Regions from separate parts of the Trichococcus sp. TS_SC_9 genome, predicted to be linked through region 2. Evidence: riboswitches for the same ligand, from Rfam matches in the RefSeq annotation. Region 2 holds a riboswitch; each other region holds the start of a gene.
The links. Region 2 has a riboswitch for lysine ahead of dapD (2,3,4,5-tetrahydropyridine-2,6-dicarboxylate N-acetyltransferase). Riboswitches for the same ligand answer to the same signal wherever they lie in the genome.
Positions count from the first base shown of each region.

Region 1: linked by a shared signal. The riboswitch ahead of AC0J5I_RS13925 (ABC transporter substrate-binding protein/permease) and the one ahead of dapD (2,3,4,5-tetrahydropyridine-2,6-dicarboxylate N-acetyltransferase) in region 2 are both predicted to bind lysine.
Region 3: linked by a shared signal. The riboswitch ahead of dapA (4-hydroxy-tetrahydrodipicolinate synthase) and the one ahead of dapD (2,3,4,5-tetrahydropyridine-2,6-dicarboxylate N-acetyltransferase) in region 2 are both predicted to bind lysine.

Region 1 is NZ_CM149591.1:2,878,507-2,881,783, forward strand. Features, by position in the region: partial or broken gene AC0J5I_RS13925 (ABC transporter substrate-binding protein/permease) at 9-1,687, opposite strand; lysine riboswitch at 1,881-2,035, opposite strand; gene AC0J5I_RS13930 (HAD family hydrolase) at 2,236-2,949, shown strand; gene AC0J5I_RS13935 (lactate/malate family dehydrogenase) at 2,953-3,277, shown strand, end outside.
Region 2 is NZ_CM149591.1:2,062,675-2,065,951, reverse strand. Features, by position in the region: gene AC0J5I_RS09950 (M20 metallopeptidase family protein) at 1-1,061, opposite strand, end outside; gene dapD (2,3,4,5-tetrahydropyridine-2,6-dicarboxylate N-acetyltransferase) at 1,093-1,806, opposite strand; lysine riboswitch at 1,966-2,111, opposite strand; gene AC0J5I_RS09940 (aminotransferase class I/II-fold pyridoxal phosphate-dependent enzyme) at 2,454-3,277, shown strand, end outside.
Region 3 is NZ_CM149591.1:1,709,817-1,713,093, reverse strand. Features, by position in the region: gene AC0J5I_RS08355 (DUF1345 domain-containing protein) at 17-679, opposite strand; gene AC0J5I_RS08350 (VOC family protein) at 718-1,101, opposite strand; lysine riboswitch at 1,589-1,735, shown strand; gene dapA (4-hydroxy-tetrahydrodipicolinate synthase) at 1,873-2,760, shown strand; gene AC0J5I_RS08340 (dipeptide epimerase) at 2,961-3,277, opposite strand, start outside.

The DNA.
Region 1 (3,277 bases), 820 kb from region 2:
TGTGGCAATTAATTTGCTCTGTCTCTTCCTGCTTGTTTTTTGCGAGCCATTAATTCTGGTGTAGTCAATTGGTCTTGCCCTGCACCCATCATCTGGTAATTATCAGGACCTTGCATTTTTCTTTCAATGGCACGCAGGACGCGCGTCACCGTGAAGGTCATGACGAAGTAAATGATTGAAGCCACGAAGAATGATTCGAAATAACGGAAGTTATTCCCGGAAATCGATTTGGTCGTAAAGAACAATTCCGAAACGGATATGACGTTCAATACGGATGTATCTTTGATGTTGATGACGAATTCGTTCCCTGTAGCCGGCAGAATATTCCGGATTACTTGCGGCATGACGACATTCCGCATCGTTTGCAGATGATTCATCCCGATCGCTTGAGCAGCTTCGAATTGCCCTTTGTCGATGGATATGATCCCACCGCGGACAATTTCCGACATATAAGCACCCGTATTGACCGATACAATCAGCAACGCTGCAAAAATGCGGTTCATGTCGATATCAAATGCCAAAGCCGCCCCATAATAGATGACCATCGCTTGCACGATCATCGGCGTTCCTCGGAAAATTTCGATGTAGCATGACAGCAAAAAATTCACCACATTGTACGCGTGTTTTTTCCAGCCCGATTCCGCAACCGGGATCGTACGGATGACGCCGATCATAAGACCGATACCCAGTCCGATTACAGTTCCGATTAAAGCGATATATAATGTTGTCCATGCACCGGATAAAAACTGTCTCCAGTTTTCTTCGATGATTCGGATAACCCAACTAAACTCCATTTAATGTATGCCCCTTTTTGATATTCCGTCCGCCTTGATTATTCAGCTGACGGCTGGTTTTGGATTGCTTCATCCATCATTTGGATGCGTTCTTCTTCGGTGATGCCACTCAAAATCTCATTGATCTGATCTTTCAATTCACTTTCTTTAATCAAACCGATTGCGATTTCTGAATCAGCTGCGGACAATTCAAACGTATCCGCTTCATCCAATTCGATCATTTTGAATGCAGAATTGGCTGCTGAAGCGCTGATGGCTTCTGGACGTTCCGATACGTAAGCATCAATTGTACCTGACTCCAAAGCTACGCGCATGGAAGTGAAACTGTCCATTGCCGGTTGCTTTTGCACGCCTTCGATCTGATCGATGACGCCATAGTGCAATGTATTCAACTGTGCTGTGACTTTCGCATCCGCGAAGTCAGCTAAAGCTGTCGCATCTGCATAAGCGCCATCCGCTTTTACGACAATCACAAGTTCAGTCGTGTAGTAGGAATCCGAGAAATCAATCGCTTCTTTACGTTCCTCCGTTGGCGACATACCTGCAACGATAGCATCGATTTTGGATGAAACCAATGCCGGCACCAAGCCATCCCATTCCGTCTTGACGATGACCAGTTCTTTGCCTAATCCATCTGCCACTTTTTGTGCCATCTGAACATCATAGCCATTTGCATAACCATCAGCGCCGTCGATTTTCACAGCACCGTTGCTGTCGTCATTTTGTGTCCAGTTGAAAGGAGGATAGCCCGCTTCCATTCCAACCGTGAATGTTTCAGAATCCGCTGTACCATTAGCCGCGGATGAATCATCAGTGGCTCCGTTACCGCAACCCGCCAAAATAAACAAGCCTGTCAATGCCGCCATTGTTTTTTTCCATGTTTTTACTGTCATCTCTATTTCCTCCTAATGTATATAGTCCTTTTTAACTGCTCAAAAATAATAACAAATAACCCTTCTTATACGGCCGCTTTTTATCCACCTTTCTACCCATAGAGCGTCATAACAACGATAATTCAGTCCGTTTTTGTGCAAAAAAATAGACTATAAAGCAAAAGGCCCTATAATCCAGCTTCCTTCTGCCCGCAATACCGAAAGTACTCCACAAACGATTTTGGGCAAATCGTTCTGACAGTGTCAGGATTCTTAACCCTGACCCCAACACAGCAAACGCTGCATTTCGGCGAACACCCCTTTCAAACGGGCATTTTACTCTTGATGTTCGCAGCCTCTTCCATTATTGTATGATCGTATGACATTATTGTATGTTATTATACTGTACTGATTTTTAATTTGCAACAAAAAGCGCTTTGCCCCGCCATTTGAGCAGCCAATTCCATTGCCGTGCATCTTGGCGCGCCTTCCCTATTTTTCCCATTTCAAAAAACCGGTTTCGGATGCTATACTGACTGCAACAACCAAAGGGAGGAACTACTTCAATAATGCTTACTATTCTATTCGATTTGGACGATACTTTATACGACACAGCAAGTCCGTTTTTCCGAGCGTTGGAAAATTACCGCTTGGAGACCAGCTACAACGACGAAGCCACATTTGCTCTTTTCCGCGAGCATTGCGATACCGCCTTCGACCTGTTCTCCAACGGGAATCTGACGCTGGCCGAGTCCCACATTATGCGCACACAGCATACGTTTGCCGACTTGGGTCTTACGCTCACTACCGCAGAGGCCATGCACTTCCAGGAAACCTACCAAAAAAGGCAAGCAGAAATCACGTTAAGCCCAGGGATCGGGCAGCTGTTGAATGAGCTGAAAAGTCAGAACATTCCGATTGCGGTCTTCACAAACGGCCCTGAAAAGCACCAGATGAAAAAGTTTAACGCGTTGGGACTGGAGAGATGGGTGCCGCCAGTGCGCATCTTCATTTCCGAAAAAATCGGTTATCCAAAACCCCACGCAGCGGCTTTCGCGCATGTGCAGGAGGCTTTGGGAGCGAACCCTGATGAGCTGCTCTTCATCGGGGATACCTTCGAAACGGACATCATCGGCGGACAGACTGCTGGGTGGACATCGTTGTGGTACAACCATCGCCGGAAACCGGAAGATGAAAAAGTGGTGCTGGAGCCAACCTTCTATTCTGTAGCAGACATGCACCAAGCCATTCATGACAATATCTCAAAACGAAAGGAAATGTGACTTATGATCCAAACAAAATTAGCCATCATAGGTATCGGCCATGTCGGTTCGCAAGTATTGACCGACTGCAGCCACCTCAACCTATTTTCCGACATCGTCCTGATCGACAGCAATGAAGCAACGGCAAGAGGAGAAGCATTGGACCACCGCCATGCGCTGGCCGCCAGCTACCGGACAAACAGCAAAATCTATGCCGGCGACTATGCAGACTGCGCCGATGCGGACGTCATCATCATTTCCGCGGGCGTCAGCGAGAAGCCTCGCCCGGGCGAGGCGATGCCCCCAAGAGCATTGATGGGCAAAGAGAATGCCGTTGAAATTCGCAAGA
Region 2 (3,277 bases):
CGGCTGCTGTGGAGCGGGTGCGTCCAACCCATGTCGGGACGGCCGGTCCCGAGCAGGATGAAGGCACCGCGGATGCTCTCTTGGTAGAAAGCGAAGTCCTCGGCCAACATCAATGGTTTGACGACTTCGTAGGCATCTGCCGGCAACGCGTCCATCAACGTGCCGATCATTTCCGCATCGTTCGTGACTTCTGGATAGAAATCGCGGATATCCAACGTGCAGATGACGCCGCTCATGCGCTCGATGCCTGCACAGATATCGGCAAGGCGCTCCTTGATGGATGCATAGACCGCCTTATCGTAGCTCCGGATCGTCCCGGTCATCTCGGCTTTTCCGGCCACGATATTGCGGGCTTCCCCGGCATGGAGCGTGCCGATGTTCACGACAGCTGGTTGCAAGGGATCAAGATCGCGGGCCAGAATGTTCTGGACCGAGAGCAGGATCTGTGCGGCGGCAATCAAGGCATCCTTGCCGAAGTGCGGCTGCCCGGCATGCGAGCTGACGCCCTCAAGCGTGATGTCGAATTCGCCGTTGCGCGCCATCAATGGTCCCTTTGCCAAGCCGAGAATGCCTTCAGGGAGACTCGGATACAGGTGGTAACCGTAGATTTTTTTGACCTGCAGCTCCTGAAGAATGCCGGAGTCCATGATCCATTTCGCGCCACCCGGGCCTTCTTCAGCCGGCTGGAAGACCAAAACGACGGACTTTTCCAAAATCGGCAGGGACTTCAGGTATTTTGCGAAACCCAACAATAAGGCCATGTGCCCATCGTGTCCGCACGCATGCATTTTGCCCGAATGAAGGGAAGCGAAATCCGCTCCTGTTTCCTCGGTTACTTCCAGGGCGTCCATGTCCGCACGGAAAGCGACAGCCTCTGGGAACTTGCCCTTCAGGACGGCTACCCAGCCCGTTTCGGCGGTGCTGATCGGTTCATAACCGAACGACACCAGCTTTTGGCGGACGTATTCCGAAGTCAACGGCAGATCGAAGCCAATCTCCGGAATCTGGTGGAGCTCCCTTCGGATCGTCTTCACCGTATCATATAATTCTGCAATTTGCATGCTGTTCACCTGGTCCCTCCGCGTTTAGTTATTAGTCTCTTAAGTCCGCCAACAATTTGGTTTTTTCGCTTGTCTGAGCGTCCTTCATCTTCACGATTTTAGCAGGGGATCCCGCAACAACCGCGTTAGCCGGTACGTCTTCCAATACGATTGCGCCTGCTGCGACAACAGCGCCTTCGCCGATGTGCACGCCTTCGATGATGACAGCGTTCGCGCCGACCAGAACACCGTCTTCGATGATGACTGGTGATTTCGATGGTGGCTCAAGGACGCCTGCAACCACTGCGCCTGCTCCGATGTGGCAATTTTTGCCGATTGTGCCGCGTGCGCCGACCACCGCGCCCATATCGATCATTGTGCCTTCGCCGATGATTGCGCCGATGTTGATGACCGCACCCATCATGATGACGGCACTCTTGCCGATTGTCACGTGATCACGGATGAATGAACCTGGCTCGATGCGCGCTTCAATTTTGGTAGTGTCCAACAACGGAATCGCAGAATTGCGTCTGTCGTATTCCATCACATGATCTTTGATCTTATCTTTGTTTTCTTCCAAGAAAGGATAGATCGCTGCAGCGTCGCCGAAGACTGTGTAGCTGTCTCCGTTTCCGAAGAATTTCAAGCCTTCGTAGGCAGGATTCTCGAAATCCCCTTTGATGTATAGTTTTATAGGTGTTTGCTTTTCGGCAGCTTTGATATATGCTGCGATTTCGTAAGCATCTGTCAATAATAGTTCGCTCATTTTGATGTTTCCTCCCGATCATTTTTTCTGTTCCAACATGCCCATTATAGCATGCTAGCCTGTGTTTGCCTTATGCGGCAGGCAGCCGTTTGTTGCTGAAATGCAAAAAAAATAGCGGTAAGCGAGTGCTTACGGCTACGGAGACCTGCATTCGCCCAACCAAGCTAAAGCGCAATCCATTGTCATCGGGCAACAACAATGGAACAGCCCCACATTTGTTCAACCTGGGTCCAGCATCTGCATGCTTCGGCGACCGTCCCTTTCCCTTGCGGTAATCTTGACCAGCCGCGACCTCTTTTTGCTTGGAGATTCATTTTATTTTTCTAATCGTACACTTATCCGCCAGAACTGTCAACCGCTCCGGGGCAGAAGCTGGATTCAACTTGGTCTCTAAGTGTTTTGGAGTTGCATGGCAAGGCGCGGGCTGGACTCCGGATCGGAAAGTGCTGGGCAGGATCGGCCACTCCTATGTGAAAACGCTCATCAAACTCGCGGATTTCTAATTTTCACCCAAGAGTACGCAACTTTGCATAGAAATACGTCTGCAATCGTGTTATGTTATTTTCATGATATTGGGCGTCAGCAATCGGCTGGCGCATGTTCGACTATACATTGATAAAGGATATTTCATCCGGAGGAGATAAATTATGAGCAGAGAAACGAACCGTTTTGTGAAGCAACTGAAGGGGTCGCCCATCCGCAACTTTGACGCGGCCATCAGCGACGTGAAGGATCTGATCCGTTTCACAATGGGGGAGCCAGATTTCGATACGCCGGATTTCATCAAGGCGGCGGCCGCAGAGGCTTTGAACCAGAATCAGACGCATTACGCCCCTTCCGCCGGTGTCCTTGAGACCCGCAAGGAAGTCGCGAAGTTCATGGAGCGGAAATACGGCCTGCATTACAACGCCGAGACCGACATCATCCTGACTGTCGGCGCAACGGAAGCGATCACTGCGTCGATGTTCGCGCTGATGAATCCGGGCGACAAAGTGATCATTCAATCGCCAGCCTTCCCGCAGTATGAATACGTTACGCATTTGGCTGGCGGCCAGAGCGTCAAAATCGACACATCCGAGACGGGTTTTCTGATCACACCAGAGGACCTGACGGCGGCGTTGGATGAGAATCCGGAAACGAAGATGGTCGTGCTTACCTATCCGAACAACCCGACCGGAGCCACTTACACGCAGGCGGAAGTCGAAGCCTTGGCCGATGTCGTCAGGAAATATGATGTGTTTGTCCTCAGCGATGAGATCTACAGCGAACTGACCTACGACGGCAGTCACACATCCATCGCCAAGTATATCCCTGAGCAATCGATCGTCATCAATGGCACTTCGAAAAGCTACGCAATGACAGGCTGGCGCGTCGGCTTTGTCGCTGCCCAAGCGGACCTGATCCGCGAAATTCTGAAATATCACCAAAGCTTGGTCACTTGCGGCTCTACCCCTGCACAAACGGCAGCCGG
Region 3 (3,277 bases), 350 kb from region 2:
AAAAATTTCATATGATTCATCTGCTCAAGCTTGCGACAAAATTGATGGTCGTGGCGATGATGGCTGTCCCGAAAACAAAGGACAACAGCGCATGGCCCAGAGCAGCCTTCCGGAATTCAGGCGTCGTGAAGGTCGTATCGGAGACTTGGTAAGTCATCCCGATCGTGAACGCCAGATAAGCAAAGTCCCAAAAATTAGGCTTTTCGGTACCCTCGAAGATGACGCCGCCGTTCACATCACGGTAATAGAGTTCCGCGTACCGCAGCATATAGAGGCTGTGCACCGTCGTCCAGGAGAGCACGATGCTGAACAGACCAAATCCGATCGTCCCGAAGCTGCGTACATGAGTCGTCAACATCAATGCGACGGCCCCGATGCTGATCAGACATGCCATCAGGACAAAAAAATCGATTGTCGAATATTGGATGTCCTCTTCTTGCGCAATCCGCTCCGTTTCCGTCCCATCATGCGGATGAAAATCCTTCCACAGCAAATACAACAAAATGATTGCGGCACTATCCCAACCGATCAAAGGGGCCAATTCCCAACGCAATAAGAATCCACCGCAAATACCGATACTTGTCCCGATCAATCCAGCAATCAGGAAGCGCGTTCTCTTTTTGCGCATATCCCTTCCCGCTTTCGTTTGATTGGAAATTAGATGGATTCTTTTCTTCATGGCTGTCCGCTCCCTGCTTTTTAGATCTAACTGTTCTTTCAGATGGTGATTTCGATGACGTTTTTTTCCGGGTCGAGGAACATGCTTTCATAGTAGCCATCTCCTGTGATGCGCGGCTGGCTTTTGCATGTGTACCCCGCTTTGATGAGCCTGTCCGTGAAATAATCGACGTTCTGTTTGTTGCCGACAGAAATGGCCAGATGCGCCCAGCCTAGCATATCAAGGGGATAGCGTTCATTGACATCCATCCTTTTCATAAGCTCCAAACGGGCCCCTCCTTCACGGAAAGTAATAAAATAAGATTGGAAGTCTTTTTCAGGATTCCGGTATAATTTATTGGCCTTTCCATCAAAAAAACGAACATAAAAATCGCGCATCAGCTCCAAATCGTCCACCCACACTGCAACATGTTCAATCTTCATCGCTATTCACGTCCTCTCATCATCCTTGCCGGTGCGCTGGAGATAATCTCTGCGCGGATGGCCTGCAAAAAAACATTCCGGAATCCCTTTCTGGACTTGCCTTAAAAGCGTTTCCTCAATTTGATTTTATCACATTGCCGGCGCATATGCGTTCCTTGAAGCATCCGGATGTTTACGGGAACGGTATGGGTTCGTCATCTCCGGCCAGGCGGTCCTCGCCGGAGATGCTGTTCCGTTTTATTGCTGTCCTCCGGAGAGACTGACCCGGCCGGAGGACAGCGCCGCTTACGATTCCCTTCTCCGGCGGGGCTTGCCTTCACCGGAGGTCATTGTGGTTGTCGGCCGCCTGCCCGCTGCGGCCTTGACTCCCTTAAACGTATGTGTCTTTTTTGCCATCTTTTTCAAAGGAATTTCTAAGCATCCACTCAGAATATGATTGACAGACTGATTTGTATTTGATAGTGTGGAAGTAACAAAATACGATTCGATGTGATGAAGAGGTCGCGGTTAACAATCAGTAAGGGATTCCCTGAAAGGTGTTGCTGCCGAAATACTCTGTATTGGGGCCAAGGTTGAACAAATCTGGCACTGTCGGACAAAGCCGCCCAGCTTTGTTCGGTGAGCTTCTCACGTTGGGGCAAATTGGTGGAATTCACTATATGGATGCAACGCTTCAGCTTAAGCAGCCTGTTTTGAACGACTATGAGACCATTTGCTCATAGTCGTTTTTTGTCTATTCATAAATAAAAAAAATTCAGGAGGAAGATAAGCATGGCTATTTTTGAAGGATCAGGCGTTGCGATTGTTACGCCGTTTAAAGACACGGAGAACCAAGAAATCAACTACGAGGTATTGGAAGAGCTGATCGAGTTCCATATCGCGAACGGCACAGATTCGATCATCATCGCAGGTACCACGGGGGAAGCTTCGACGCTGACGGATGAAGAACAACTTCATCTCATTCGTTTCACTGTCGAAAAAGTCAACGGCCGCATCCCGGTCATCGGTGGTGCTGGCAGCAATGACACGCGCCACGGAGTCGGATTGACGCGCGCGGTAGAGGCAACGGGTGTGGATGCGATCCTCAGCGTCACCCCTTATTACAACAAAACATCGCAAAAAGGCTTGATTGAGCATTACAAAGCCATCGCCAACAGCGTGAAAGTTCCGATCGTGCTTTACAATGTGCCGGGCCGCACCGGCCAGAACATTACTCCTGAGTCTCTTGTGGAGCTTGCCAAAATCGAGAACATCGTTTCATTGAAGGACGCTACCGGAAACTTCAGTCAGGCCGTGGACAATTTGAGTCTTTTGGGCGATCGTCTGGACATCTACTCCGGAAATGATGACACCATCATCCCATTGATGAGTTTGGGCGCAAAAGGCGTCATCTCTGTCCTTGCCAATATCGCACCGAAAGCTACATCGGAAATGACGCATGCCTTCCTGGATGGCGACATCAAGAAAGCTGCCGCGATGCAAGCCGAGTACAAAGAACTGATCGACTGCCTGTTCGTGGAGCCGAATCCGATTCCTGTAAAAGCCGGCATGCAACTGCTGGGCTTCAATGTCGGACCAATGCGTTTGCCGTTGACGGATGCCGATCAAGCGGTCATTGACCGTTTGGCCGCAGCCATGAAAAAAGTTGGATTGATCTAGACACAGTGCCAAAAACCGCCATCGGAATTTTATATTTCCGGTGGCGGTTTTATGTTTTTCAGAAAAGATGCAGCATATACTTGTTGAGCAATAAAATAATCAGTACAAGAAGCATAACGATGACAAAACCGATGGCTCGTTTCACATAAAACTCTCTCAACTTCATGGCTTTTCCTTCCTTGGCTTCTTAAGTGGGACATTTATTTCACGATTCCGAGTTTTTTGAAATGGGCTTTCGGAAAAGCGTTGATACCGATGCCGTTCGCATCCCCCAACTTGATCGTGCCTCCTGTGAACAGCGGACCGCCCTCATAGGCTTCGATTTTGTAGAACGACGGTCCAATGAGGTCGACCATCGTGATGCAGTTTTTGGCGGCTGCCAGATGGGCCGCTGCGCTGATCGAAATCTTGCTTTCCAGCATGCAGCCGATCATGCAGTCCACCCCGTTCGTTTCCGCTACGGCACAGATCTTGAGGGCCTCGTGGATCCCCCCGGTCTTCATCAGTTTGATATTGA